DNA from 2 places in the Virgibacillus sp. genome. Region 1 is predicted to be linked to the other one. Evidence: predicted binding sites of a transcription regulator. Region 1 holds the regulator's gene; the other holds the start of a gene.
What was found. Region 1 encodes LexA, which represses DNA repair genes until DNA is damaged. Its sites were predicted from a motif close to CGAACATATGTTCG; they were not measured.
Positions count from the first base shown of each region.

Region 2: the regulator LexA is predicted to act here: its motif matches at 6,628-6,641, upstream of uvrB (excinuclease ABC subunit UvrB).

Region 1 is NZ_JABXHF010000091.1:845-12,964, reverse strand. It holds gene tkt (transketolase) at 1-1,189, opposite strand, end outside; gene HLX49_RS15505 (DUF896 domain-containing protein) at 1,290-1,523, opposite strand; gene HLX49_RS15500 (YneB family resolvase-like protein) at 1,712-2,356, opposite strand; gene lexA (transcriptional repressor LexA) at 2,634-3,257, shown strand; gene HLX49_RS15490 (MerR family transcriptional regulator) at 3,323-4,141, opposite strand; gene HLX49_RS15485 (dihydrolipoyl dehydrogenase family protein) at 4,416-5,756, opposite strand; gene HLX49_RS15480 (manganese catalase family protein) at 6,136-6,705, opposite strand; gene HLX49_RS15475 (spore coat protein CotJB) at 6,745-6,996, opposite strand; gene HLX49_RS15470 (spore coat associated protein CotJA) at 7,001-7,228, opposite strand; gene HLX49_RS15465 (hypothetical protein) at 7,422-7,661, opposite strand; gene HLX49_RS17160 (hypothetical protein) at 8,470-8,676, opposite strand; partial or broken gene tnpA (IS200/IS605 family transposase) at 8,788-9,178, opposite strand; gene glnA (type I glutamate--ammonia ligase) at 9,521-10,858, opposite strand; gene HLX49_RS15445 (MerR family transcriptional regulator) at 11,213-11,584, opposite strand; partial or broken gene HLX49_RS15440 (methionine gamma-lyase family protein) at 11,843-12,120, opposite strand, start outside.
Region 2 is NZ_JABXHF010000044.1:13,720-34,105, reverse strand. It holds gene HLX49_RS10625 (PspC domain-containing protein) at 1-131, opposite strand, end outside; gene bshB2 (bacillithiol biosynthesis deacetylase BshB2) at 249-908, opposite strand; gene HLX49_RS10615 (YojF family protein) at 1,024-1,377, opposite strand; gene uvrA (excinuclease ABC subunit UvrA) at 1,693-4,569, opposite strand; gene uvrB (excinuclease ABC subunit UvrB) at 4,574-6,556, opposite strand; gene HLX49_RS10600 (MGDG synthase family glycosyltransferase) at 7,141-8,295, opposite strand; gene HLX49_RS10595 (YkoP family protein) at 8,403-8,945, opposite strand; gene HLX49_RS10590 (PDZ domain-containing protein) at 9,281-10,483, opposite strand; gene HLX49_RS10585 (S41 family peptidase) at 10,868-12,319, opposite strand; gene HLX49_RS10580 (murein hydrolase activator EnvC family protein) at 12,656-14,065, opposite strand; gene ftsX (permease-like cell division protein FtsX) at 14,172-15,065, opposite strand; gene ftsE (cell division ATP-binding protein FtsE) at 15,055-15,741, opposite strand; gene cccB (cytochrome c551) at 16,508-16,867, opposite strand; one part of gene prfB (peptide chain release factor 2) at 17,040-18,068, opposite strand; one part of gene prfB (peptide chain release factor 2) at 18,070-18,141, opposite strand; gene secA (preprotein translocase subunit SecA) at 18,216-20,386, opposite strand, start outside.

The DNA.
Region 1 (12,120 bases):
AATCATCTTCCCCGTTCATGGTAGTTTTATTTGAGCCAGCTAAATCAGCACTACCACCAAAGAAGTTTGGAACGGTTTTAGCAATAGCGTTCAATACTTTTCCAGAAGATGCCCTTGTAGCTAGTGTATCTTGTTCTGGTTCAAAAACTGGAAGATCTTTGTCCCAATCAGCAGGAAGTTCACCGTTGAGAGCAAGCTCAAACTGCTTAGCTAATTCTGGGCACCTCTCTTTATACATTGCTAGATGTTGATTCCAGTTTTCCTCTTCTTCAACACCTCTTTTAACTATTTTTTGGTTGAAATCTTCATATACTTCTTCGGGCACATAGAAATCTTCTTCATGTGTCCATTTATAAAATTCCTTTGTCAGTTTCACTTCATCTTCACCTAATGGAGCGCCATGTGAAGCTGACGAAGCAGATTTATTTGGAGACCCATACCCAATGATGGTTTTCACTTCAATTAAAGTTGGTTGTTTTTGATTTTCTTGCGCTGCTTTAATAGCTTGTCTAATTTCATTGACATCATTACCATCTTTGACAGTTAATACTTGCCAACCGTACGATGCAAAACGTTTTTCAATATCTTCAGAGAAAGATTTATTTAAATCTCCATCTAAAGAAATATCATTAGAATCATAAAGTGCTATCAATTTACTTAATCCCAGATGTCCTGCTAAAGACGCCGCCTCATGAGAGATACCTTCCATTAGATCGCCATCGCTCACTATTGCATATGTAAAGTGGTCTACAACCGCAATATTTTCTTGATTATATTTAGCAGCCAAATGTGCTTCTGCCATTGCCATACCGACAGCCATACCAATACCTTGTCCTAAAGGTCCAGTAGTTGCTTCTACTCCATCCGTATGATGAACTTCAGGATGTCCAGGAGTCTTAGATCCCCACTGTCGAAAGGATTTTAAATCATCCATAGATACTTGATAACCTGATAAATGTAGTAAACTGTATAATAACATAGACCCATGGCCTGCCGATAAAATAAATCGATCACGATTAAACCATTTTGAATTTTTAGGATTATGGTTCATAAATTCGGTCCATAACGTATAAGCCATTGGCGCTGCCCCCATTGGTAGACCTGGGTGCCCAGAATTTGCATGTTCAATAGCGTCAATAGACAATGTACGGATTGTATTAATAGATTGTTGCTCAATTGTATTTGCCATTTCAGTGTAAACTCCTTTCATAATTATGCCTATATTCATTCTATAATGAAACCTACTTTGCTACAAGTGAAATCATGCACTTATAACAAAATAGGTATTGCTACTTCTTGTTATGCTTTTTTTGTAAATCTTTTACTTTTTTCGGTGTTACATCATTTCCCTCTGGATCAACTACTTTCATTGTTTTAAACTGATTTTTAAAAGATTTTCTTACACCCTGTAAGTATTCCTGGCGTAATTTTTTTTGTTCGTTTTGTTCAGAAATAGTTAGTCCGTCCACTTTGGATTTTCTTGCAAGCTCATTAATACGTTCGATCTTACCTTTTGAGAGCATCCATCTACCCTCCCTCATGCGTATATTTTTATTCTGTTAAATCATAAGTTTTCGGTGACAAAATTGCACTCTCTTTCATTGTACAATAGATGTCATTGATATAAAACAGGTGTGCTTATCAACATGATTCCTTTACAGTACCATATAAAAAAGAGAAGGGCAAAGAACTTGTCCTCCTGAGAATACCTTTATTTTTGTTTGCTTTCATATTCTTGATAGCGTCTATGAACAGTAGCCTTTGATACATTGTAACCTAGACCATTTAATGTATCAGCAATTTCTTTAAACGTCAGACCATTTTGTCGTAAATTAATGACTTCTTCAACAGGAAATTCTAATCTTTGCCTTCCTGGAGCTTCATTTCTATTCGAAAGATTTAAGGTGGGATCATATCCTTTTGCAATTGCCTGCTTCATCCCTCTTTTTATCTTTATATTATGTATTTTGCGTTGATACTCCTCCACAATCCCAACGATCTGCAACACCATGGAATCTGCTTCCGATAACTCTAACTTCCCTCCATGAAAGCTTGTATAAATAGGAATATGTAATTTCAGCAGCTGGTGAAAAAGGGCAATTTTTGTATTCCCCCTACCTAAACGAGTCTCGTCTTGAATCAATAAACAATCTGCCCTTTTTTGAGAAAAAATCTCTAACATCTTAAATATCCCATCTCGATCAATACTATATCCGCTCTCTTGCTCTTGTATACACGCTACCACAGTAAGTTGATATTCAGCTGCCAGTTTAACCAATTCCTGTTTCTGTCTTATTAATGATGTTTCTTGAGTTTCTTTGTCAGTACTTACCCTACAATATACAACTGCCTTCACAATGTTTACTCCTTCTATCATATTAACTCATTATAATAGAATAATATAAGAAACCTAATGTTAATGCAAAAGCTACAAGATAGAATGCGTCTGTTTTGGTCAGTTTTTGAAACATCTAATAGCCCTCCTTATACAATATAGAACTTTTGTTCGCTTTCTACCCCTATTATAACCGAACGCGTGATCTTGTCAAGTATTTTTCGAACGAATGTTTGCGCGAAGTTTTATCTAATGGTAAACTAAGGTTAATTAATATTATGCGCGAGGTGATAGATTCATGACTAAACTTTCCAAAAGGCAACAAATGATATTAGACTATATAAAAGATGAAGTAATGCAAAAAGGGTATCCACCATCTGTAAGAGAAATTGCCAAGGCTGTGGGTTTAGCGTCTAGCTCGACTGTTCACGGGCATTTAGCTAGAATTGAAGACAAAGGCTATATTAGACGTGACCCTACAAAGCCAAGAGCAATTGAGATCTTACATTTGGAAGAAGAGAATCCTATTCCAAAAGAAGAAGCACTTTATGCGCCTGTTATCGGGAAAGTAACAGCAGGCTTGCCCATAACAGCTGTAGAAAATATTGAAGAATATATTCCGCTTCCTGCAAATACGGCTAATCCTGATGATAGTCTATTTGTTTTAGTAATTGAAGGAGAGAGTATGATTGAAGCTGGAATTTTAGATGGAGATATGGTAATCGTTAAACAGCAAAACACAGCACAAAATAGCGAAATTGTTGTTGCAATGACAGCAGATAATGAAGCAACCGTAAAACGTTTTTTTAAAGAAAAAGATCATATACGATTACAACCAGAAAATGCAACCATGGAGCCGCTTATATACGATAATGTAACCATTTTAGGGAAGGTTATTGGATTGTATCGACATATACACTAAAAAACTGCCAGTTGGCAGTTTTTTTTGTGTATAAATATTGGGTTACTATGAATTTTGTTTTGTCATCATTCCCCCGTATAATAGACAGGACAATAAATATGCACATAGTAAACGGGGCTCTTTTCCTTAATTTGTGATAGATAAAACAATGAATAGCAGTATTCTTCTAGACGCAACTGATGTGTAATGGCATGTTCCTTTGCTTCATTCAATATTTCTTGCATCTTTCTCATATCAGAAAAAGGATTCCCGACAAAATTATAACGAAGTGCTGTTGGAAAACTAATTTTTTTGATATCTTGATCGATACTAGAAATAATGTTAGAGCAATATACTTCTCCTTTTTTAGGATGATGAAAATCTCTTAAGTTGTTTTGATAAACAATCATCGAAGTCTTATTCCAAAAAACATCTTCTTGGGAGTCATACAGATTGGATTCATTAATATTGAAGCCTTTATCATCAGCTGTAAAGTTAAATCCATCACAGGTAAATATATAATTATCCTTAACCACTTCCCACATATTTGGTTTTGTTTGAAAAGAGGCTAGCCTTCTATTTAACTCTTGTAAAAAATAGATTTTTTTATCTAATAACTCTCTCTCTAGCAATAATGTCTCTAAATAATTCTCGTTAAATTTCGATACATCTGTCAAATCTTTATAATCAAGCCAGTTCTTAATTGTTTTTAAAGGTACACCTAATTCACGCAACCAAGTTACATTACTAAACTTCAAAGCGTCATTCAAAGAATAATACCTATATTTATTATCTTTAACAACAGAAGGAGTAACTAAATTCTCTTTATCGTAATAGCGCACTGTATCACTAGACACTCCATGAAATTTGGCTATGTCTCCTGTTTTAAAATATTTCTCAGCCATATGTTAAAATCTCCTTTGTTTTGTCTTTAAAAGCGACTAGCATAAGGTACCTCTACTATCTGTAGATGTTATCTAACATACTACAGAATACGTTACAATTCTAAATTTATCAACAGACGGAACGCTACTTAACAAGACAAAAAAGAAGAAGAAATTGAAAAAGACCTGTAATGAACACAAGTCTTTTACTCTAGTAATATAAAAGGTGCCTGCTTGAATTCGTTTATTCAAGACTTGAGGATAACATATGGTATTAAAAACACTTTTATTTTAATTATTCAACAGCTGCGTTGCTTAATTGTGTCAGAATTTCACTATAAGACGGATATGGATGAATTGTATCCTTTAGTTTATGGAAGGGAATATGGAATGTTTTCATAAGTTGCAATTCGCCCAATAACTCACAGGCTCTTTCCCCTAAAATACTTGCTCCAATTATAAATCCATCTTGATCACAAATTATTTTGGCTTCTCCGGTTGTCTTTTGATCAACAACAGCCCTATCTAATTCAGAATAGCTTACTGTATAAACATTAAACTTGTCTTGAAATTTCTCCCTTGCTTCATTTTCAGTCATCCCTGTTCTAGCCAGTTCTGGATGTGTGAAGGTGCACCAAGCTGGGTGTTGCTCTATTGGGGTATGCATTTCTAAAAATGCATGTCGCATTGCCTGTTTAGCTTGAAATCCAGCCATATGAGAAAATAAATAAGGACCAACCACATCTCCTACAGCATAAATGTTGCGAACTGAAGTTTCATTATATTCATTAACTTCAATGCCCTTGTTAGTATAGCGAATCCCCAGATCATCTAAACCAATTTTTTCTATATTCGGCTTTCTACCTAAGGCAAACAATATCTGTTCTGCTTCAATATGTTCAAGTACATCGTTCCTATCTATAGTTAGGGTTGTAGTACAATTTGCTTGTTTTACTTCAAGCGCCTTCGCGGATGTATACAGTTGCACCCCTTCCTCTTCCAACGTACCCTGGAGCTGTTGTGCTAAGCCTTTTTCCTCTCTAAATAAAATACGGTCAGCCATTTCAACTAGTTTTACTTGCACTCCTAAACGTTGAAAAGCTTGCGTTAATTCAACACCAATAGGGCCACCCCCTACAACGATTAGATTGTTTGGTAAATCTTCAAGTTGAAAGACGTTCTCATTTGTTAAATAGTTAACCTGATTAATTCCTTTAATAGAAGGAATAAGAGCTCTTGATCCAGTGGCAATAACTATTTTTTCAGCAGTAATGGTTTCATGAGCTACACGTATGCTGTGTTGATCGTTAATTTTCGCATCACCTTGAATATATTCAATACCTGCAGCTTGTAATTGCTCTACTGCCTCCGCTTGATGCGCTTTTTCTATTAATTGACGAACTTTACTCATTATTTGCTTCCCGTCTACTTCAATGTTGGCATATTTTTTCGCCGCATGAATTTCATCAGCAAGTTGAATAAGTGCTTTACTTGGAATACAACCCGCCCAAGTACATTCTCCACCTGGCTTATATTTGTCAACTAATACAACTTTTTTTCCCATACTAATTGCTTCCATAGCGGTGTTTAGACCACCTGCTCCTGCACCAATTATTGCTACATCATATGTGAACATTGTACAACTACTCCTTTATCTATAGTTACTATGTTTGTAAGTATAAACTATGGAACGATTCCAGAGTCAATACGTATTGCCATACTCCGGCTTACAAAACTGGATACACAGAAATCTGTAGTTCACTCGAATCTGGTTTCTTGCGTTATATTTAGGTTTTACTTTGTATGGAAATCACAAGGATCATCCGAAGTGTAGTAGCATATTTTTCCACTCGGTATAAAAGTATGCGCAACCCACCTATACTTCGTCGTGTGTCACCTTCCAGCGCTCCCCTTTCTTGATAATATTTTAAACAAGGTATAGAATGCGAAACCGTCTTATTTTACAATAAGTAAAGTAACTATTCGCCCTTTACCGTGTTTATAGGAAATATTAACTAAAATATTTTTTTTTGATCTCTTTCCTCTTTTAAAATTTCTACAGCCTCTCTAAAACGTTGTGAATGTATAATTTCTCTTTCCCTTAAAAATTTCAAGCTATCGTTTAAATCAGGATCATCGGACATATCAATAATCCATTGATATGTCGCCCGCGCCTTTTCTTCCGCAGCAATATCTTCATACAAATCGGCAATAGGATCTCCTTTTGCCTGGATATAAGTGGCAGTGAATGGAGCGCCTGCTGCATTATGGTAGAACAACGCTCTATCGTGATTAACAAAATGTTCACCAAGACCAGCCTGCTTTAATTGTTCGGGAGTTGCATCTTTCGTTAATTTATAAATCATCGTTGCAATCATTTCCAGATGCGCAAATTCTTCAGTTCCAATGTCATTTAAAAGTCCTACTACTTTATCTGGTATAGTGTAACGTTGGTTTAAATAACGAAGTGCAGCAGCAAGTTCTCCCTCTGCTCCTCCATATTGTTCAACGAGAAATTTTGCCAACATTGGATTACAAGTACTGACCTTTACTGGGTATTGTAGCTTTTTTTCATAATACCACATCTTGGCTTCCTCCTATCCAAAATGATATGATATATAATTTTAAACTTGCCATGGCCAAGGGGTATCTTTCCAATTCCATGGATAGTCAGAAAAACTTTTTCCAAAATGCATAAGTGGTCCAAATTTCTTTTCAAAGTCCATTTTTAATTGCATCGTTTCCTTTGATAAATTATTAAATTGTTGAATAGCTTCAAAATCGTTAGGATGGGTATCTAAATAAAGGTTTAAATCAACTAGGACAAAATCGTTTGCTTGAATTTCTTCGAGCAGCCGATAATATTCGGGAGGCATTTGCTTATTCACCTTGTTCGTCTCCTTTATGAGGGTTTGGATAAGGACTATATAATTGAGGCCAAAGTGTACCATGATAGAGTGCTTCTTTTGGAGTGTTAAATTGTTTTAATCCATATGGTTGAAACCCCATATATAATTGAGGTGGAGTAGCATAACTTTTCACTTTACTGGGTTTACATGGATCATACGGACTTATATAAGGTTTCCAATATTTATATTGTGTGAACATAATTGTCTCCTTTCTTTATCTTCTATTTTATATATATGATTGTTACTTGCATTTATTCTTATTAATGATGCAGACAAAATGTACACTACCAAAGTTTAGCAGGTGCCTCAACATAGATAAATACAAATAAAGTTGATATAAATCTCCCATTAAGACTCTATGAAACAAAGAAACGAAGCACTAATATGCTTCGTCACCATACAACATTTCGTAATTCTTTTTCTTCATTACCAGTTTTCAGCACCCCATCTGATTGCGCTTTCAAGATAATGCTGTTTACGTTGTCTAAATTTATTATTGTATTTTTACTTTTGTACCAATTAGAATCATAGCGCTTTAAACTAAAGAAAAAATCATTTTTACTTTCTCGCTCCTCCTCTGTAACAACTTCAGTACCATCTGTCATATGAAACGTGATTATATATTTTTTCACTCCTTACACCTCCTTTATTTCTATAATATGATAAAATTAATAAATTTTCTCGTTTTACACCTTATCGTAAAATGAGCATTAAAATAAAGCGTCTTTTCATTACATAAAATAATCACTACAAAATTCACTTTATGTACTTACCATCGTAACCTAACTATTTTTTTGATTCAATTCAATCTAAACGTGCATAATCTATTTTTGTTCTGCTACTATAAATGCTAATTTTTAAGTATGTACAAAAACGTTCATTTACCGTACGCATTTTTGATTCCCAGTGTATATTACAACTGATAGGCCAGCACTTGTAGTAGCTGGCTTTTGGCTACCAAATCTATGCGAGTATAGGTCATCATGTCAAGTTGTAATTATTCATGTACATGTAAAGATTAGCACGCTTTAAGCGAAAGCGTACATACTTAGACAAGCAAAAAACCACATTTTGAAAGAGAGATATGTGCTAAGAAGAAAACCCTTCCACCGTCCTTGCTAAGCTTGTTAGTATCCTAGAAATATCCGAATTATAGTGATATTCTATAGAGTAAAAAGTACTCCCAACTATTGTTGTGCATCAATGTTTAATAAAATTTTCAAATAATGCTCCCCTTTCTTATTTTAGGAAACGACATCTTAAAGAAATATGTCCCCTACCTTCGTTTTCGCTATGTCAATATTTACATGGTTAATAGAATGAATTTAACAGTTAGGTTATTACTGATACGAGTAACTTTTTTTACTATTCTACTCTAACGTATTTATTACTTGCTGTAACATAATAAATTGCGCCTTTACTATTTTTGACCTTATACTGTTAGCCATTACCGACTTTTAATTTGTTAACAATGGTCGGAAAACCTTCCCCTTTGTTTAGATGGCCAACAACATATATATCCGTCCAAGAAGGTTGATTATAAAAAAGGAGATGACCATCGTGAATAGATTCTACTCGTCTACCAATAAAGTCAACATGTATATTCATTAATTTATTAGGGTGCCCTTGTAAATCTCTTTTGTGCACCTAAAAATAAATTTCTTGAAGAAGTACTTTGTTTGGCTCGACCTGTTGCACCTTGTACCACTTTCCTTTCTCAAAGGCCTTAGCTGAAGCATCCTCAAAGCTAGACTAAACTCATTCTTCTATCCTAAATATTTCGTCCTTATCTTCATTGAATTGATTTGCTACATAATTTCTTATTATTTCTTCCGTTACCGTTCCTACGGTGGCACAAAAATATCCTCTTGCCCACAGGTGCTGCCCCCAATATCTCTTTTTGAGTTCTGGAAACTCATCCTGCAATAATCTCGATGATCTTCCTTTTAGATACTAATATTTTACTTGGAGCAATACTTGGAGGACAAGATAATAATAAATGAATGTGGTCTTTCCCAACACTTCTTTGCAATATGGTAATCCCTCTGGCTTCACAACTTTGTCTTATCAAATCACGCACTCTCACCGCTATGTGACCGCCCAAAACCTTATATCTATACTTTGTCACCCATATGACATGATACTTGATATTCTACACAGCATGACTATTTTTCTATATCCATCCATACTTTCACCTCTTCACTTCGTATGGACAAAAAAGGTAAGGCTAAAAGCGGACACCGTCTTTAGACGGTGGAGTTAGACCACGCATTTGTAAGTTAAAAATAAAGTAGGTAACTATTAAAAATGCACACATATATAATAAAATAAAAGAAAAAGGTATGAATGACTTTGAGGATCATATGAGTATTTTCTAGATGAATGATTCTCTTTTTCTGGGCAATCTCTGGGCATTCACCCAGAGACCAACAAGCTATGATTTGATACACCAAAAAACCCTCAACACCAATAGTGCCAAGGGCTTCCGCTATTAATAAGTTCTTAAATATTGCTCTCTTTCCCACGGGTGTACTTGTGTTTTAAACATTTCCCATTCGATTTCCTTTGCTTCAACAAAGTGTTCGAAAAGGTGTTCACCTAAGGAATTTACAATAACTTCACTTTTCTTTAATTCTTCTAATGCGTCCGCTAAGGTGCTAGGTAAATCGTGAACACCATTTTCTTCACGTTCTTCTTTAGACATCACATAAATATTACGATCAACTGCTGGTGGCGGAGTCATTTCATTTTCGATACCGTCTAAGCCAGCTGCTAGTAAAGAGGCAAGTGCTAAATATGGATTTGCTGATGGATCCACACTACGAGCTTCTACACGCGTGCTAATACCACGAGAATTTGGAATCCGCATGAGACAACTTCGATTTGCACCAGACCAAGCAATATAACTAGGAGCTTCATAACCAGGAACTAGACGTTTATAGGAATTAACGGTTGGGTTTGTAATCGCTGTGAAGCTACCAGCATGTTTAATAATACCCGAAATAAATTGAAAAGCCGTCTTACTTAACCCCATATCACCGTCTTTATCATAAAATGCATTTTCTCCATTTTTAAATAACGACATATTCACGTGCATGCCGGAGCCATTCACTCCAAATAATGGTTTCGGCATGAAGGTTGCGTGCAAATTATGCTTACGGGCAATTGTTTTTACAACCAATTTAAACGTTTGAATATCATCTGCATGCTTTACCGCATCTGAATATTTAAAATCAATTTCATGTTGACCAGGAGCAACTTCGTGGTGGGAAGCTTCAATTTCAAAACCCATTTCTTCTAATTCAAGAACGATGTCTCTACGGCAGTTCTCCCCTAAGTCTGTTGGTGCAAGATCAAAATAGCCTCCGTGATCGTTTAATTCCATAGAGGGATCGCCTTTTTCATCTAGCTTAAAGAGGAAAAATTCAGGTTCAGTCCCAATATTAAAAGCATCAAAACCTAACTCTTCCATTTTCTTTAAATTTCGTTTTAAATTGTAACGTGGATCACCTTCGAAAGGAGTCCCATCCGTTTTGTAAATATCACAAATAAAGCGAGCTACTTTTCCTTTTTCTGATGTCCAAGGAAAAACAACAAACGTATCCAAGTCTGGGTACAAATACATATCAGACTCCTCAATGCGTACAAATCCTTCAATGGAAGAGCCGTCAAACATCATCTTATTATCTAAAGCCTTACCTAATTGACTAAGTGGAATCTCCACGTTTTTAATGGTCCCCAACATATCCGTAAACTGCAAACGGATAAAACGGACGTTTTCCTCCTTAATGCGTTTTACTACATCTTCTCTTGTATAAGTGCTTCCCATACTTTGTCCTCCTATTTCAATTTTATTTATTTGAATAGGAAAACAAATAGATAGTAATAACGTATATGAAATTCATAACTACACACCACCAATTCAATGTTTCCCTTGCCTAGTGAAATTTAATAAAATTTATAACATTCCAACATTTCACATTTTTAATTGATTGGTTCGTTTTATTACATCACGTACTAATATCCATTTGTTTCCCTAAACGAACCAAATTGTAAAGTTACTTTTTATAAAAACTTGGCTTATCGCCAAATTTTACGGTGAAGCCTTCGTTTACTTATACTAAAAAACTTATATAGCTATAGCGCAAGATACATAACGGGTAACTTTAGCATAAGGATACGTTTAACGGCTAAAAAACCTAGCAAGGTCTCCCTGACGCAAATTAGCTTTTTTATGAGCGCTTGGCTCATTTAATTCTTGCCTTAGAATCCTCCGCAACTCCTTGTCAGATATCTGAGAGGATTCAGTCATTTTTAGTTGTGAAACTTGTTTCGTTTCATCTTCATTCAACAGTAGTTTAATGCCGGCAATATTTAGCCCCTTATCCAAATAATCTTTAATCTCAAGCAGTCGATCAACATCATTAAACGAAAATAATCGCTGATTTCCAGTGGTTCTTTCTGGATGAATTAAACTGTGCTCTTCATAATACCTTATTTGCCTAGCTGTTAATTCGGTAAGCTTCATTACAATGCCGATTGCAAATAGAGGCATGGAACGACGATCTTTATCATTCAATTCATGACCCCCTAATTCATAATACTTTTTCATTATATGTCATGTAATCTAACATGTCAATATCATGTAAGGTTTTCTAACACTAACGAAAGCATTTTTTAAAATTTACATGCTACGATTCTTTTTTTCTTCCATCCTAAACCTTAATCGCTTCACCCGTTATTGAAGGTGAAGCGGTATGATTCATTATTAATATTGTTTAGTTATCAATCGCACAAAGATAAATTTGAACGACTATTTATTTAAAGTCATATTACTGAGCTTCTCTAACGATTCTGTAATGGCTATCTTTACATGGGCATACGTTAGCCCACCTTGAATAAACGCTACATAAGGGGGGCGTAGCGGGCCATCAGCAGACAACTCAATACTTGCCCCTTGGATAAACGTTCCTGCTGCCATAATTACTTCGTCCTCATACCCAGGCATTTTGCTTGGAAATGGTTTCACATAAGCATTTACTGGTGAATGTTCTTGAATCGCTTGGCAAAACATAATCATGTTTTCTCTAT
Region 2 (20,386 bases), on a different contig from region 1:
AAAAAGCTCATAAATAACAAAACAACAAATAGTAGCCGTAAAATGGTTGCATCAATATTGAAATATTCTTCTAAGCCGCCGAAAACACCTGCTAGCATCTGATTCGAATTTGAACGATACAACTTTTTCATTATCATAGCCTCCATCCTTATTTAAGAAATAAGTGTCATTGACTTACGTTTAGAAGTTTCAAAAAACAATGGTACTGCGGTCCTTTTAGCACGTAGCAGTGAGGCATGGCAGTTTTCTTATAGTGTAAAAAACGCTTCTTTGCCAAATCGGTCTTTTGCTTCTTGTAAGACCTCTGCTCCTAAATCTTTATAGTTTTTTAATTGTCCAATCATCCCGCCTGCCTGTGATTTGTGACATAGAATAGCATTCATTTTTGTTTCAAACTGTTCCTCTACATCATTAATTACATCAGGCTCTCCCAATTCTTTTTGAAATCCTCTAGCAAATGCTTGTGCCCAAATAACAGGACGACGCGATTTTTCCATTTGCTCTACAGCTTGAATTGCAGCTGCACCTAAAGCGTTATGATCTGGATGCACCGCATAACCTGGATAATGCGTAATAACTAGACTAGGATTTATTTCCTCCAAAATGCCTTGCAAATGGTTAGCGACCACATTCCGATCTTCAAATTCAATCGTTTTATCTCGATAGCCAAGCATCTTTACATCTATATCAAGCACTTCACATGCATTTTTTAATTCTTGCTTGCGAATTTCTGGTAAAGTCTCACGGTTGGCAAATGGCGGGTTCCCCATATTTCTCCCCATTTCACCAAGTGTACCGCATAAATAAGTTACTGGTATTCCCTGACTTCGAAATTGCGCAATGGATCCAGCAGATCCAAATGACTCATCATCTGGATGTGGTAATATGATAACGACGTGTTTATCCAATTTCATCACCTATTCTTTCTTAGAATAACTTAACTTATTACCAGTCTATGTGGTAAAGCTTGTACTTAACCTTATACGATAAACTAGCAAATTACATGTTTTCCTATAGTGTACATTAATAATCAAAAGGGGTTTCACTTATTTGCAAAGCAACCATTAATCTTCCTTCACGATCATGGCCAGCAAGTAGCACTTTTGTGTCCTCATGTATCGTCCAATCCGTTAACCCTTCTGCATAAATCCACCCATTCCTTGTCTTTAAACCAACACGAAAAGCATTCCCTTCGCCAACAATTTTTGCTTGCGTGTAAGTAATCTGTACATTCCTGACATAAGCACCTACATTATACGCTTTTTCATCAAAATGACTAGCATAAGCACCATTTGTTGTTTCTACATGAATATAAACTGGCGTGTTTATGAATTTATCCAACCATCCTTGCACTTGGTTGATTTCAATTGGTTTCATTGTGGTTCCTCCCCATTTTCTGCTCCTTTTAGCTTAACGAAAGAAAGAGATATGGTCAAAACATAAACACAGGGGAGGTATTGTTTCTTTTAGCAACCAGGTGACCTACTAAAAGAAGATAACAATGGCTACATTACATGGTATAGGAAATGAAAGCTTTTGGCGTGGAAAAGAAAGAAGCGCGGGTATGATGAACTGTGCAATTTTTCTAAGGGTACTCTCAATCAGTGAGGGGAGAAAAAACCCCACTGATTAAAGTATACCTTTAACATCCAATGCTTTTTAAGAATAATTCGAGAGTCTGTAAAAATCACTTTACTTTGTCGCTAACTTTTCTGTCGTTTTAATGAAAGCGTCCATCCGTTTCTGGTCACGCTCTAAAACATTTTTTAAATATTTTCCTGTATAAGAATTGTCTTTTTTAGCAATTTGTTCGGGTGTACCAGTAGCAATAATGGTTCCCCCTCCAGCACCACCCTCAGGACCTAAATCGATAATGTGATCAGCTGTTTTAATAACGTCTAAATTATGCTCAATGATAAGAACGGTATCACCATTTTCGACAAGTCGCTGTAACACATTTAGCAGCCGACTAATATCATCAGCATGTAAACCTGTCGTTGGTTCATCTAAAATATAAAAGGATTTACCATTTGATCGTCGATGCAGTTCACTTGCCAACTTGACGCGCTGTGCTTCCCCACCAGATAGAGTTGTAGCCGGTTGACCAAGCTTTATATAACCGAGACCGACATCATAAATCGTTTGTAATTTCCGCTTTATTTTCGGGATATTCGCAAAGAATTCCAATGCCTCCTCAATCGTTAAACCAAGCACATCGGAAATGTTTTTTCCTTTATACTTTACTTCTAATGTTTCCCTATTGTATCTGCTCCCATGACAGACTTCACAAGGAACGTACACATCTGGGAGAAAGTGCATTTCTATTTTAATAATGCCATCGCCATGGCAAGCTTCACAACGGCCTCCTTTAACGTTAAAACTGAATCTCCCCTTCTTATATCCACGCACTTTTGCTTCATTTGTTTGTGCAAATACGTCACGAATATCATCAAATACACCAGTATATGTTGCAGGGTTAGAACGAGGAGTCCTGCCAATTGGTGATTGATCAATATCAATGACCTTTTCAATATGCTCTATTCCTTTTACTGCTTTATGTTTTCCTGGCTTATGTTTCCCTGTATATAACTCTTTCGCTAAGGCTTTATATAAAATTTCATTTACTAATGTACTTTTCCCCGACCCAGATACACCAGTAACGACGGTCATTAAACCAATCGGAATCTTTGCAGAAACCTTTTGCAGATTATTCTCTTCTGCCCCCACGATCTCAATAACACGCTTATCCTTTTTCCTTCTTTTTGCAGGTAAAGGGATGAATTTCTTACCAGCCAAATACTGCCCTGTTAGCGATTGTTCATGACGCATCACGTTTTCTGGTGTGTCGCTCGCTACAATTTCACCGCCATGCTCTCCCGCACCAGGTCCGATGTCAATTAACCAATCAGCAGCAAGCATCGTATCCTCATCATGTTCTACGACAATGAGTGTGTTATCCAAATCACGCATGCGCTTTAGCGTTCCAATTAAACGATCATTATCACGTTGATGTAAACCAATGGAAGGCTCATCTAGCACATACAAAACCCCTGTTAATGCAGAGCCGATTTGTGTAGCTAAACGTATTCGTTGGGCTTCTCCCCCAGAGAGTGTCCCTGCAGCTCGCGATAACGTTAAATAGTCTAATCCTACATTATTTAAAAACTCCAACCGATTCGAAATCTCTTTTAAAATCATTTTCGCAATTTGTTTTTCTTTTTCGGACAACTGTAAGCCTTGGAAAAAGGTCTGTGCTTCTGTAATTGAAAAATCGGTCACCTCGCTAATATGCTTCCCATTCATTTGGACAGCTAGTGCTTCTTCTTTCAAACGATATCCGCTACAGGATGGACAGTTTTTCTGAGCCATGTATCTTTCTAAATTTTCACGAATAAAATCCGAAGATGTCTCTCGGTAACGTCTAGAGACATTATTAACTACACCTTCAAACATAATATGATTATCTCGAACATTGCCGAATTCATTTACATAGTGAAAATAAATTTTTTCTTTACCACTGCCGTAAAGGATTTTATCCATTTTCTCTTTTGGAATATTTTTTACAGGCATATCCATGTCAATATCATAATGGTTACAAACACTTTTTAACAATTGTGGATAATATTGAGAACTAATCGGTTCCCAAGGCGCAAGAGCATGTTCATTTAACGATTTATCCCAATCAGGAATAACCAGGTCTAAATCGACTTCCAAATTTGTGCCTAATCCATCACAAGTTGGACATGCTCCGTAAGGGCTGTTAAAAGAAAAGAGACGTGGCTCTAATTCTTCAATTGAAAATCCACAAATAGGACATGCATGATTTTCACTAAATGTAATTTCTTCTTGACCGATTACATCAACAATGATTTTTCCTTCGCCTAAAGCTAATGCTGTCTCTATCGAATCACTTAACCGACCTTCCATACCTTCTTTAACAACAATCCGATCAATAACCACTTCGATAGAATGCTTCTTATTTTTTTCAAGCTTTATTTCCTCGGTAACTTCTCGCATTTCTTTATCTACCCGAATGCGAACATAGCCTTCTTGCTTTAATTTTTCAAATACCTTTACATGCTCCCCTTTTCGGCCCGATACTATTGGTGCTAAAATTTGCATTTTAGTCCGTTCAGGATATTCCATAATTCGATCTACCATTTGTTCTACGGTTTGCGATGTAATCTCTACCCCATGTTTCGGACAAGTAGGGTGACCAACTCGAGCAAACAATAAACGCAAATAATCATATATCTCTGTCACTGTTCCTACTGTAGAACGAGGATTTTTACTTGTCGTCTTTTGGTCAATCGAGATTGCTGGAGATAAGCCTTCAATAGCATCTACATCCGGCTTATCCATTTGACCTAAAAACTGTCTTGCGTAGGCAGATAAAGATTCAACATAACGCCTTTGACCTTCTGCATAAATGGTATCAAAAGCCAATGAAGACTTTCCAGAACCAGACAGACCGGTGAGGACGACCAGCTTATTTTTCGGTATATTGACATCAATGTTTTTTAAATTATGAGCTCTAGCACCTTGGATGGTTATATATTTACTAGGCATTTCATCACCTTCCTGCTTTCAGTTCAAGTATGACATCTCGAAGTTCAGCTGCTTTTTCAAAATCCAATGCTTTGGCAGCTTCCTTCATTTCTTTTTCCATATTCGCTATTACTTTTTCTTTATCCTGCTTTGCTAGCTTCGTAACACTTTTCGTTTTACTTTCGTACGTTTCTTGGTCTTCAGCAGCAACAGTTGCTCGAATTACATCTCGTACGTCTTTCTTAATCGTCGTAGGAGTAATACCATACTTTTCGTTATAAGCAATCTGCTTTGCACGCCGACGATACGTCTCATCAATGGCTATTTGCATCGACTTCGTAATTTTATTTGCATACATAATAACCATGCCATTTTCATTACGCGCTGCCCGCCCCATCGTTTGGATAAGGGACCTTTCTGAACGTAAAAATCCCTCCTTATCCGCATCTAAAATTGTCACTAAAGATACTTCTGGAATATCAAGACCTTCACGTAATAAATTTATTCCAACGAGAACATCATATTTACCAACACGTAAATCACGAATTAATTCAATCCGCTCCAATGTTTTAATCTCTGAATGCAAGTAAGCAACTTTTATACCAAGTTCTTTTAAATAATCGGTTAGATCTTCAGACATTTTTTTCGTTAACGTAGTGACTAGCACACGTTCGTTTTTCTCGGAACGTTTATGAATTTCCCCGATTAAGTCATCAATTTGTCCTTCAATTGGTCTTACTTCTACTTCTGGATCCAAGAGACCTGTTGGTCGAATGATTTGTTCTGTCATTGTTGGCGAATGTTCTTGTTCGTATGGTCCTGGTGTGGCAGAAACATAAACGAGTTGGTTCGTAGCTTTTTCAAATTCTTCAAAACGCAACGGGCGGTTATCTAGCGCTGACGGCAATCTGAATCCATGATCTACAAGTACTTGTTTTCGCGCTTGGTCCCCGTTAAACATGCCACGAATTTGTGGGAGTGTGACATGTGATTCATCAATCATAACTAGAAAATCATCAGGAAAGAAATCAAGCAATGTATATGGTGTCGCACCTGCTTCACGCAAAGTAAGATGGCGTGAATAATTTTCAATGCCTGAACAGAAGCCCATTTCATGCATCATTTCCAGATCGTAATTCGTCCGTTGTTCTAAACGTTGTGCTTCTAGTAATTTCCCTTGATCGCGTAACTCTTTTAAACGCTCTGCTAATTCCTTTTCAATATTTTTAATAGCAAGCTTCAATTTCTCCTCTCGTGTTACGAAGTGAGAGGCTGGGAAAATAGCAATATGCTCTCGATCGCCAATAATCTCCCCGGTCAATGCATCTACTTCACGAATGCGGTCGACTTCATCACCAAAGAATTCGACGCGTATACAGTGTTCCTCTCTAGAAGCTGGAATTATCTCCACAGAGTCACCACGTACTCGAAACGTCCCGCGTTGGAAGTTAATATCATTGCGAGCATATTGAATGTCTACAAGTTCACGTAATAGTTGATCTCGATCCTTTTCCATTCCTGTCCGAATAGAGAGTACTTGACTTTTATATTCTTCTGGAGAACCTAATCCATAAATACAGGAAACACTCGCAACAATTAAAACATCTCGTCGCTCAAACAATGCTGATGTAGCAGAGTGCCTTAGTTTATCAATTTCATCATTTATACTCGCATCTTTTTCAATGAATGTATCCGTGGATGGTACGTAAGCTTCAGGTTGATAGTAATCGTAGTAGCTAACAAAATATTCCACAGCATTATTAGGAAAGAATTCTTTAAACTCACTATATAGTTGACCGGCTAAAGTTTTATTATGCGCAATCACTAAAGTTGGCCGATTGATCTCGTTAATTACATTCGACATAGTAAAAGTTTTACCAGTTCCTGTTGCGCCTAAAAGTGTTTGGTGCCTTTTTCCTGCCTTAATATGTTCAACAATTTCTTTAATTGCTTGTGGTTGGTCACCTTTTGGTTCATATTTGGCAACTAGCTCAAATTGATTTTCCACTAGCTTCTCCTCCGATCCGTCCATAACTAGTATTCATTTTATCATAAACCTTACATATGTTAACAGAAAAACGAACAAATATTCGTTATTGTAATAATTCCCTTTCCTACAAAGGCTAACATATGCTTTATGAATTACTAATCAATAAGTATGTTTAAGCTTCATATCGTATTTTAGCGCCGCGCTTTACGACTTCCAAACAAAACGCTTGTAAACAGACTTCTTACCACCTATCGAAAAAATACACGGTAGGGAAACGCAACACAGACTTCATTAATAATAAATAGATGCATGATCTGTTCTTTCAAATGAAACCTTGGTAAAATACCATTTTTTACTTACTGCCGAGATGTAATAATTGTTTCATATAATCTTAGAAAGCCTTCGTTTTTCTTGTACGCTAAATCAAGAAAATCATATACTTTCCTCTAGTGAAAAAAACATGCAGATGGGCAGACATCCTCTCCGCATGCTTCAAACACCTTTACTCTATTCCTGAAAAGCTTACCTATTATTGCAGCTAATTCATATAGTTGCTTCTCTTATTTGTTTGGCTCCATCTATGGGGATAATTTTACCCCATCTTATATGTAGGAGATACTACTCCCCCCCCTGTGTTTTGATTCTTCTGTAATCCGTTTCATAATAGATGCTACAGAATCTAGCTCCATGTTTTCAAAATAGTTATGCATCTGTTGATACAGTTGTTGTTGCTTGTAATCATTTGAAAAAAAATCCATTATTTGCTTGCCAATTGGTTTATTTTTATCAATTACTTGTACTAAACCTAAACGTGTTAATTCCTGTAAATTAATTCTTTCCTGGCCTGGTAAAGCGCTGTATATAAACAGTGGTTTCCGCTTCATAAGACATTCGCTAACGGTTACACCACCAGGCTTCGTTATAACAGCATCTACACGCTCATACAGTTGATTCATTGTTTGCTTAGAATGCAAATAGCGTAATGGCGTTATGTGACAACTTTTTTTAGAGTAAAGTTTTTGATATAGCTGCTCATTTTGTCCGCATAAAACATAAAAATGTGCTCGAGAAGATAAATTCAATTCATTTAGCAAACATTCCAAATCTCCCGTCCCTAAACTACCGCCAGCTATTAGTATTTGCAGTTCCTCTTTTTGATTTTGATTGCTATTCGTATAATAAAAATATGGGTGAACGGGGATGCCAGTAACAAATATACTACTTTCCTGTACACCACACTGTATTAAATATTGTTTCATGGAAAGTGTCGGAACGAAATGATAGTCAATTCCCTTTGTCCCCCATAAAGCATTTATAAAAAAATCTGTATACACATTTACTGTAATAGCTTCTATCTTTCTTTGTTGCTTTAAAACACTTGCCATATTGGAAGGTAAAGCATGTGTAAAAAACAGTATATTTGCTCCAGCTTGCTGTACCACCTTTTGTAGTATTGGACGAAACAAAGTTTCATAATGCCATTGTCTGCTTCTTTTTTTAGTCCCTTGTTTATAAACTAAAAACGAGTATAAACGATCATATCCTTCCGGAAAATATTTTATCCAAGTTAAATACGTAGAAGAAACTAACTTTTCTATACTTTTATACCCATAACTAAGTATGTCCACCTTTTCATACCGATGATTTGGATAAATGCTTTTGTACTCAGCAATTAGTGCATCTGCTACATGGTGATGCCCGCTTGGAATTTGTAAAAACGGAAGAAATAATGCTTCTGATGGTTGCATCTGCCTCATTTGTTTCATCCTATCGTTTTAAAGTGAGTTATTTTCATCTATCGCAAAGACTCTACTGTCTAGGCTTGAAAATGAATGCGGAAAGATTAAAAAGCAAAAATTTTTCATTAACAGCGATTTCCGTATTTCATTAATAACTTCCCTTTTGACATAAATAAATAAACAGGTTTTATTGATTTTTTCCCAGCTAAAAAACTAATCGGGAATAATGTTATTTTCTTGAAAATACGATAAAATTTATTTTGCAAGGCTTTCTCTTCAAACCCTAATTTCTTTCCACCTTTTGATAAATTAGTAATTCCAATAATCCCTTTTACTCTTTCCTGTTCCACGTGGTTTTCAATATATGTTGCTAAACTTGGCATTGCTTGTTTTACACTATGATAGATGATAACGGCTCGTTTCATGTCATTCGACTGTTTTGAGAATTTTTTAAGTAATTTAACATTATGCAAATGTATCTTCACTAACAAATCACCCTTTTCTATTACGGTCCCATCAGAAAGAACCATTTTAGCGCCTTTATATTTCGTTAATCGAGCTCGTAATAGCGTCCTTTTTTGGTTTGGGCCAACAATATATGTTAACCTAGAGCAAGTAAAATAAATTGGGTCGATACTTCCCCAAAAATACAGAAAGCAGGTGCGCATAAACATGAGCCACTCAACTCCAACACTTTTTTATATTAGCTTGCAACATTTTTTCAATATTATTACCCATCGACAAAAAGGCTCTAAAATTAAGGGAACGCTAATCTTTAATAATGAGAGATATACACCTCATGAGTGCTGACACCCTCTCTAACACTTGTTCAGTTAACATCTTAAAATAGGCGTTTTACAGCACTTATTTGAAGTGAAAAGCAAGCAACCAGAAAAACCTGACTTATCCCAACATTAACAAAGGAAATAAGACAGGTTCATGCGTAGCTATTTGGTTCATTCATTTCGATTAAACGTTAAACAAAAGATTAAAATTTGATAAATTATCCTTCTCCATTACTTACATTAAGATGCTCATGATCGTGTGGGGTAGAGACAAATAATAGTCCTAAACCATGATGGTCCCCCTCATACCATGCCCCTTGTAGTAATTCTATTTCTCCTTCTCGATTAATGATTTCCAATTTAAAAAAAGCTCCACTTGTTTGCAAGGCGTGATAAAACGATTCAGGTTGACTCACTTTCTTCCCGTTTACTTTAGTGATCAACGTACCTACATGAATCCCTAACCGATCAGCTGGAGAATCCGGAAGTACAGCAAGCACTTTTAACGCTCGATCCGTTGATTGAAAATACCCTGGTTTATTTTGTTCGTTAATACGAAAGCGATAGTTTATCCATTCTCTTCCCAAAATTGCACATAATACCGCTATAAATGAAAACAAAGAATAATATATACTACCTACTGCAAGCGCAGCCACTAGGAAACTTAATAACAATGTAGATCGTGCTAGCTTTTTAGCAGCAAATGAAGGGTGTTGCGCACGTACAATATGATCAAAACCGAGAATAAAAGGAGTAAGTACAAGACCGTATGTCTCCCCATTTAACGTAAAATAAGGCCAAAAATCCGCAAACGGAGTTAGTGAACCTGTTGGGACAAGTGAAAAAAACGGAATTACTGTCAGCTTTTTTAAATGATGCTGTCCGACCCATATCCCCCGTTTACTAAGTGTCAGTTCTGGATAGGTTACATCGTTTCTGGAGCTAAATAATAAGATACTCTCGGCAAGTAATAGCAGAGCTAATAAACTAACTAAACCCGAAAGATGAACATCTGTATGTATATGAAAAGGAAGTATTGTCTCTATATTTATCCATTCAGGTACAAACATGAGGACTAAGTAGGTTATTCCTAAAATATAGCTTGCCGAAAGTAAGTTAATTCTTCCCGTTATACTAATGAGTATAGTTATCAAACCAAATAACAATATAACAGGATATGTAAGTGTAACACCCACACCTAGTGTAAACGCAGAAAGTAACAATCCTACTATAATAGACAGCCAAAACGTATTTTTCCATTCTGAAGACAAATTGTAAATTTTTATACCGAAGTCTTCTCTTTCCCGTTTTATCCGCTTCATTCCAGTAACAATAATTAGAATAAAAATCCAGTAAAATAACGGGTTTAAAAACATTTTCCCTATCCCTTTAACGATTTCTAATAAGCCTGATTCTAACAAGTTTATCACCCCAATAATCAAAGTCGCTTTCTTACAACTTATTATTATCTACATCGAGCTAGGTGTCCTAATATATGTTTTGCGTTTATCCTGGATAGAAGCTGCCAGACTCTCCATTCAAGAATTTGGAATGCTTGAGGCTAAGTAAACTCAGTAGCAAGTAACAGCACCTACACCAATTTTTTTAAGTGACCTTTAGGTCATAGCCTTTGATACGAACAATCCCGGGAGGGATGAATGTACCCAGCTTGACTTTATGTATGCTTCGTATATCAGGCAACAGCGCTTTATAACAATAGTTTTTTATTTCTACATCCATATGAGACTATTTTAGGAAAATCCGCGAGCAAATACTCGCGGACATGATTTCTCATTGCTTACAAATTACTTATAAACTTCTTCTATTGCTTTATCTAATTGTTTATCATCTTTCCCATTACGAATACTTTTAATGATTTGGGTTTCAATCAGCTTAGCTGTCTGCGCATCAATTTCACCAGATGTAGGCAAATCATTATCTTGTTGAAAAGAAGTTACTGCTTGTTTTGTTGCTGCACTAAAGTAGCCATCTGTACGCCCAGGATCGTAATCTAAACCTTGAAGCATAATTTGGATATTTTTAATTTTATCTCCAGTTTGGTCTTCCTTTAACGGCTCTTCAATTTCGACAGGGCTTGTATAGTAATATTCAGGTTGTTTTTGATTAATAGTAGGTTGGACACCTTTTTCATGTATCCATTTCCCATTTGGTGACAACCATTTAAAGAAAGTAAGTTTAATAGTACTTTCATCCCCTAAAGGAACGGCTTGCTGAATCGTTCCTTTACCAAAACTTGGTTGCCCAACCACGTCATAGCCCATTTCTTTCATAGCTGCAGCTAATATTTCCGATGCTGAAGCACTTCCTTCATCTATAATGACACTGATCGGGTACTTTTTCTTTTCCTTTAAATCAGAATGATATGGTGTTTTGTTACCTTTTTGGTCTTCCACTTGTAGGTAAGGCATATCTTCTGGAACAAATTGTTTTAAAATATCTTCAATAACATTTAACAGTCCACCAGGATTCCCTCGAACGTCAATCACTAATCCTTCAATACCACTATCTTCCATTTTTGTCAGCTGTTCTTTGAACTCCTGAGCTGTGCGTTCCGAAAAATTCGTCACTTCTAAAATACCTGTTTTTTTGCCGTCTACATTCTTCGTTTTACTGTATACCGTTTCCTGAGGAATAGTATCTCTTACTATTGTCACTTTAAAAGGTTCCTCAACTCCAGCCCGACGGATTGTTAGTTCCACTTTGGTTCCTTTTTCTCCTCGTATCTTAGCGACAGATTCATTTTGACTTAAGCCTTCGAGGCTTTTCCCGTCAACTTTGAGAACTTGATCATTTGGCCGTAATCCTGCTTTTTCAGCTGGAGAGTCCTTCACCGGAGCTACTATGCTTAATACATCGTCTACTTTATTTACCTCTGCTCCTATCCCTTCAAATGAAGACTCAATTTGCTCATTAAATTTCTTCATTGTTTCTGCATCCATATAGGAACTGTATGGATCTTCCAAAGTAGAAAGCATGCCCTGAATCGCACCTTCTGTTAACTGCTTATCATCAACTTCTTCTAAGTAGTTTTCTTTAATTAATCGAAAAGCTTGATCCACTTTTTCCATATCTTGGGTTGGTACTTCATTGGCAGCCGTTTCACCACCTAATTTCATTGACTGTTCTGTAGGTGGAGTTGTTTTCTGAGCTAGCTTCACTCCCGTGTAACCTCCAGCCAGACCAATAACTAAAGCTAATATAAAAAGTAGTACAATATGTAGCTTTCTTAATTTCATCCTTTCACCTCAACTCATTAAACATAGGAATCTCACTTGTTCAAGCTTCATACCAATTGTCATTTAGTAATAAACAAGAGTTAATATTCTCTTGTTATCATAACATATGCAATTCAAAAAATAATTACCATCGTTCCTATTCCGTTTTGGAGAGAATTTTTTAACTTTCTTCTCAATACATTTATAATTCATGTCATCCGTGGGATAGGTAAATCCCAAGAGGCTGAGTGAAACCATCCAATCATTGCAGCTTCTCTTTATGATGTCATTATACATGTTATCAGCAAAAAAGGCATCAATCGAATTAGAAATTGATTGATGCCTTTTGGATTAAAATTAATTTAAAACTGTCATTGGATCAATGGAATTACTTTTAGAACCATTCCAACCACCGCGATGAACTTCAAAATGCAAATGTGGTCCTGTAGACTGGCCAGTATTTCCACTAGCACCAATAACTTGGCCAGCACTTACAGTTTGACCTTGACTCACTCCGATACTATTTAAATGAGCATATAAGGTTGTATAAGATTGTCCATTTATATTATGTGACACTAAAATAACATTTCCATAACCTGACATCCCAGCTTGAGAAGCAGAATTAGTCATAATAACAACTCCAGATGCTGCCGAACGAACTGGCGTACCTATTGGTGCACCGAAATCTGTACCATGATGCATTGATCCCCAGCGAGTGCCGTAATGAGAGGTGATTGGCGCAGAGATAGGATACATCATATCTCCCCCCATATTTTGCTCAGGTGCTGGCGCTGGTGCTGAACCACCACTTGAATTTGAACTTGAGCCAGAGCTATTATTAGCAGAAGATGGATGATTGGACTTAGATTGCTTCGCTTCTTGTTTTGCTTGTTGCTCTGCTTTTTCTTTAGCTAGCTGCTCTAATTCACTCTTTTGTGATTGAGCAAGCTGTTTTGCTTTTTCCGCTGCTTCAGCCTGTTGTGCCAAAATTTCTTGTTCTTCCTCTACACTTACTTTGTATGCTTCCAATTCTTTGTGTTCTTCTTCCAAGCTCGCCATTAGTGTTTCTTTTTTCGACAATTGTTTATCTAACTGTCCTTTCAAGGCAACTAAATCCTGTTTTTGAGCTTGCAAGGATTGTTTTCGCTCTTCCACTTCAGACTTTTTATTTTCTACGTCTACTTTATTTTTTTCCACAGCTATTTTATCCGCTTCATGCTGTTCCATAATCGATTTATCTTGATCCATAATCGTGTTTACAGCAGATGACCGACTAATAAAATCACCAAAACTTTTCGATCCTAAAATAACTTCTATGTATTTCATAGAGCCACCATTTTGCTGAATGTTACGCAGACGATCCTTTAATAATCCTTCTCGTTTAGCAATACGTTCTTTTAGTATAGTAATCTCTTTCTTGAGCTTTTGAATTTGTTTTCCCAATTCCTTTATTTGTTGATTGGTGTTACTTATCTCTGTTTCTTTCGTTGTTATTTGCTCTAACGTTTTTTGTAGATCTGTATCAATCGAATGAATTTCTTTTTCAACAGAACCTTGTTTATCTAGGTTTTTATTAATCTTTTTATCTGTTTTATCTGTGTCACGCTGTAACTTACCTTGTTTTTCTTCAAGTTGTTTTTGTTGTTGTTGCAATGCATCAATTTTTTTATTTAAATCTGCCGTCGATTCTGCAGATATGGAAGTCGTTGATAATGTGATGGTAGAAGCTGCAACAATGGTTGATAATAGGACTGGAAACTTTCTCATTGGTTTGTTCACCTTTCCCTCTGTTTTTGTTATGTTCTACATAGAGAGAGATGTCAAAGGACATCTCTGGCATATGCATGTTCATGTTGACATTAAAATTATTCCGTTAGACTTTTAGGAATTTCCTAACACTCATCACACTTCCCCAAACACCTATAGCTGCACCAATTGCTAAAATAATTCCCGATAACTGGAAAGCAAAAGGAGTATAAGGTAAAAGTTCGATAAAATTATACGTCGTTTGCTTACTTAAGATATCTTCCACGTAATAATACCCTGTAAGCACAATAATAATTGGTATAATTGAACCCATTACACCCAGTAATAATCCTTCCACGAAGAATGGCCACCTAATAAAACCATTGGTCGCACCAACTAGTTTCATAATGCCAATCTCTTTACTTCTAGCCATAATTGTGATTTTAATCGTGTTTGAGATTAAGAATATAGCCGTAAATACTAATCCAATTATTAACACTAATCCAATCGTTCTTGCATACTTGTTAAAGTCAAATAACTTTTCCACAACTTCTTGCCCATAAACGACATCTTCTACAGCTGACATCTGTTTAATTTCTTCAGCTATAGCTGATGTATCTTCAGGCTGTTTTGCCTTCACAATATAAACATGGTTCAATGGATTGTCCTGTTCAAACATTTCCCAAGCTTGTCCATCCTCTCCCATGCTTTTGATTAATTTATTTAATTCATCATCTTTGGAAGAAAAAACAGCAGAATCGATGTTTTCTAATTTATTGATGGACTCTCCTAAAGCTTGAATATCTTCCTGTGATGCAGTTTGTTCAATCATGACATCAAGTTGGACATCTCTTTCTATGTTATCTGCCATTTCGTTTAAGTTCAGCATTAAAGCTAAAAAAGCAGCAACTAAAATCAATGTCGTTGTCACAGCTGCAATCGAGGCCATTGTCATCCAGCCATTACGCCGGATGTTTTTAAATCCTTCACGTATATGTCGCATAAGTATTCTAACCTTCATAGCCGTATTCACCTCGATGTTCATCTCTAACAATTAATCCGTCCTCAATTGCAACAACACGGTTTTTAAAAGTATTAACAATCTCTTTACTATGTGTAGCCATAATGACTGTTGTTCCACGGTCATTGATTTCCTGCAATACTTTCATAATTCCCCATGAAGTATCTGGGTCTAAGTTACCTGTTGGTTCATCAGCAATAACAATTTTAGGATAGTTCACAATAGCTCGTGCAATCGATACACGTTGTTGCTCACCTCCTGATAATTCATGAGGGAGAAATCTAGCTTTGTTTTTCAAGCCGACTAAATCTAGTACTTCCATTACACGTGTTCGAATTAGTGAGGGATGGGACTCGATTACTTCCATCGCAAAAGCTACGTTTTCATAGACTGTCAGTTTAGACAACAATTTAAAATCCTGATAAACGACCCCAACATTTCTCCGAAGTAAGGGCACTTTCTTTTCTTTTAATTCATTAACATTCATTTCATTTACATAAACCGTTCCTTTTGTTGGCTTTACTTCTCGGAAAATTAGCCGGATAAATGTGGACTTACCTGCACCACTCGGACCAACTATGTATACAAATTCACCACGGTCAATATTTATATTTATTCCATTTAGTGCCGAAACACCATTATCATACGTTTTATATACATCTTTCATTTGTATCATTCATTAATCACCTTTATTTTTTAATTGTAGTGTGCCACGTTACGCATATTGCACATCTTCAAACAGTAAAGGAACCTTTTATCATTATGAGACAATAGTATCACATAAGTAGCATAACTGAAGGTTTCTAACCAATTCGGATATTTAAGCGTGGGTCTTTCTCACTCCCCCTTTTTGCGCACAACCCACTTTTGAAGATAGTGACTCAAGCACGTTTAAAAATCGAGTTAAGATAACCACTCATAGATGTTGTGAGGAGTGTGTCTACATAATTATAACATCTTTCCGCACAATTTTTAGACACAAAATTATTACATTTGTATTTCAAAGTGAGGTTAATGTGAAACAAATTGTCATATTATAGAAAATCAAGAGACTATTGGACTATTTATAGGAGTAGATATAATTACCAATCTCGAATATGTCGTAAATGGAAAGAAGCAATTGCCTGGAAGGAGAGCTCTTCACATATTTGGAAGATTTAAAGACTTGTTTAAGTAACTTCACTTATATAAACGCAAAAATTAGTAATTCTTTATAACAGGCCAAACAAGAAAAAACAGTAGCAATTGTAAAAGGCTACTGTTTTTTCTTGTTTTAAGGTGTAGCAACTCGTCGTGGATAATTGTGAACTTCAGCGACTTTTCATTTTGGTGAAAGCCTTTGTTTTTCTTATACAATAAACCCAAAAATACTATAGTTATCTATAGTGGAACATAAAAAGCTTACTTGTTATTTTGTCAAGTAAGCTTTGTTTTAATTCTCATTATTTCTTTTCTGCTAACCAATCAGCAAGCAATTGAACATCATCGCCTTTAGCCATTCCTGCAGGCATACTTCCTTTTCCATTTTTAATAATGTCTGCAATTTCATCTGAGGAATACTTTGATCCTACATCTGTCAAAGCAGGGGCATTGCCGCCAGATAAGTCTGCACCGTGGCAGCTTAAACAATTATCCTGGTAGACTTCTTCAGCAGCAGTAGCATCTACACTACCGCTATTTTCCTCTGTTTTTGCATCGTCCTTATCAGCTGGTTCTTCGGAAGCATTTTCATCATCGCCGCCCCCACATGCGCCCAGCACTAATACAGTGCCAAACAGCATTGCTAATAACCATTTTTTCATGATTCTAATCCCCCTAACTATGTTATTAATCATACATCAATTCTATTATAACCAATGACTACTGTTTTAAAACTCTTTCTGTTTCCAAATATTACTACAAAAAAGGCGCTAAAGGTTGATAGGTCAACTTACACAGCCAATTATGACGAATTTATGAAAAATTATTATTGGTTTAATTCACCTGTTGTCTTAGATAAGCATCAATAAACGAATCAATTTCTCCATCCATAACGGCTTGCGTATTACCAACTTCTACATTTGTGCGATGATCTTTCACCATAGAATATGGATGAAAGACGTAAGAACGAATTTGACTTCCCCAACCAATTTCCATTTGGTCACCACGAATCTCAGCTAATTCCTGCTTTTGTTTTTCAATTTCAAGTTGATATAATTTTGACTTTAACATTTTCATAGCTGCTTCCCGGTTTTTAATTTGCGACCGTTCATTTTGACAAGTCACAATAATGTTTGTCGGTACGTGGGTAATACGCACAGCAGAATCCGTTGTATTTACATGTTGGCCACCTGCACCGCTAGCACGGTACGTATCGATTTTTATATCCTCAGACTTTACTTCGATATCTACATCATCCGTCATTTCTGGCGTCACTTCACACGAAACAAACGACGTATGTCTTCTGCCAGATGAATCAAACGGTGATATGCGTACAAGGCGATGTACGCCTTTTTCTGCTTTTAAATAACCATAAGCATTATGTCCTTTAATGAGCAATGTAACACTTTTAATCCCTGCTTCATCACCTGGTAAATAATTTAACGTCTCGACTTGAAATTTCTTTCTCTCTGACCAGCGCTGATACATTCGTAACAGCATGCTTCCCCAGTCTTGAGATTCCGTGCCACCTGCACCAGGGTGTAATTCCAAGATAGCATTATTGGCATCATATGGTTCGCTCAAAAGAATTTGTAATTCAAAATCATTGAATTGTTGTCGTAAAGAAGTTAATTGCTGAATTAATTCTTCTAATAACTCTTGATCATTCTCTTCTTTTACAAGTTCATAAGAAACTTCTAAATTATCAAGCTGTTGCTCAAGCTGAGAAAAACTATTGACATATGTTTTTAAATGGTTCATTTCATTGATGACGCCTTGAGCTTTTTCTTGTTCATCCCAAAATTCAGGAGCAGTCATTTGTAGCTCTAATTCTTGAATACGTTCTGTCTTTGCCTCTAAGTCAAAGAGACCCCCTAAAATCGTTGATGCGGCCATTCATCTTATCTAAATCGTTTCTAATATCTACTAGTTCCAATTCAATCACCTCTATGTAATTATTGTTGCCAAAGCGTCAGGAAAGCACTCCGTTTTTGGAGTGCTTCTTCCTTTTTATTTCCCATGGCAATTTTTATATTTTTTCCCACTACCACATGGGCATGGATCATTTCGACCTACATTGTTCTGTTTGACAAATGGTTTACGTGTTTTTTTCTTTTCTTCTTGACCGCCAGAAACAGCTTGCGTATTTTTCACAACTTCCTGGCGTTGAAGGTTATCACGAATTTGAGCTTTCATGATATACTTCGCTACTTCCTCTTCAATACTTTGAATCATTGACTCAAACATAGCGAAGCCCTCTAGTTGATATTCCCGAAGTGGATCGTTTTGGCCATATGCACGTAAATGAATTCCCTGGCGTAACTGGTCCATTTGATCAATATGGTCCATCCATTTTGTATCGACAGTACGAAGGAGAATCACTTTTTCAAACTCTCGCATTTGTTCTTCTGTTAATTCTTGTTCTTTTTCGTCATAACGTGCTTTTACTTTTTCCATGATCCATTCGGTTATTTCTTCTTGATCTTTTCCTTTAAGATCATCTTCAGAGATGTCATGAGGTTCAAGCAAGTTACCTGTTACATAATCTACAATTGCTTTATAATCCCACTTATCTTCATCATCGTCTTGGGTATGTGTTGTAACAACACGTTCCAATGCAGACAAAATCATATTTTCAATAATTTCGCGTAAATTGCCCTCTGCATCAATCACTTCAAAACGCTGTTTATAAATAATTTCACGTTGTTCACGTAAAACATCGTCATAGGAAAGAACCGTCTTACGCGCATCAAAGTTATTTCCTTCCACTCGTTTTTGTGCTGATTCTACTGCACGGGAAACCATTTTACTTTCAATTGGTTGCGAATCTTCCATTCCTAAACGCTCCATCATGGCACGGAGATTATCAGACCCAAATCGACGCATCAATTCATCTTCCATGGAAAGGTAAAATTGCGATACACCTGGATCTCCTTGACGTCCAGAACGTCCACGTAGCTGATTATCAATACGCCTAGATTCATGACGTTCCGTTCCTATAACAGCAAGTCCACCTAATCCCACAACACCTTCGCCTAATTTAATATCTGTTCCTCGACCAGCCATGTTAGTTGCAATTGTAACGGCACCACGCTGCCCAGCATTTTCGATGATTTCCGCTTCACGAAAGTGATTCTTTGCATTCAACACTTCATGCTTAATGCCTGCTTTTTTTAGCATCTTTGAAATGAGTTCAGAAGTTTCGACGGCAACCGTACCGACGAGAACGGGTTGGCCTTTTTGGTGGCGTTCTTTAATATCTTCAACGACAGCACGAAATTTTCCTTCCATTGTCTTATAAATTAAATCAGGCTTATCATCTCGAATAATGGGCTTGTTTGTCGGGATGGCAATAACATCCATATTGTATATATTTCTAAACTCTTCTTCTTCCGTCTTAGCTGTACCTGTCATTCCAGCAAGTTTATTGTACATACGGAAAAAGTTTTGAAACGTAATCGATGCCAATGTCATACTTTCATTTTGGATTTGTAAACCTTCTTTTGCTTCTATTGCTTGATGTAACCCATCACTATAGCGACGACCTTTCATGAGACGACCAGTAAATTGGTCGACAATAACGACTTCCCCATCTTCTACAACGTAATCATCGTCACGGTGCATGGAGATATGTGCTTTTAAAGCTTGGTTAATATGATGTGTTAACGAAACATGATTCAAGTCGAATAAATTATCAATAGAGAAATAACGTTCTGCTTTATTAATCCCTTCTTCTGTCAACTGAACGCCTTTCGTTTTTTCATCGTAAGAATAGTCATCTTTTGCCAATGTTGAAACAAATGCATTTGCCTGTTGATATAAACTTGCGGATTTTTTAGCAGAGCCTGATATAATTAATGGCGTTCTTGCTTCATCAATTAAAATAGAGTCCACCTCGTCAATAATTGCATAATTCAACGGACGTTGTACCATCTGCTCTTTATACAAAACCATGTTATCACGTAAGTAATCGAATCCATATTCGTTGTTCGTACCGTACGTAATATCTTGGTTATAAGCCTCTCGTTTTTGCTCTTTTGTAAGTCCATTTCCGTTAAGTCCAACTGTTAAACCGAGGAATTCATAAAGTTCACCCATCTCTTTTGCGTCACGACTTGCTAAATAATCGTTTACTGTAATTATATGGACACCTTTTCCAGCTATGGCATTTAAATATGCAG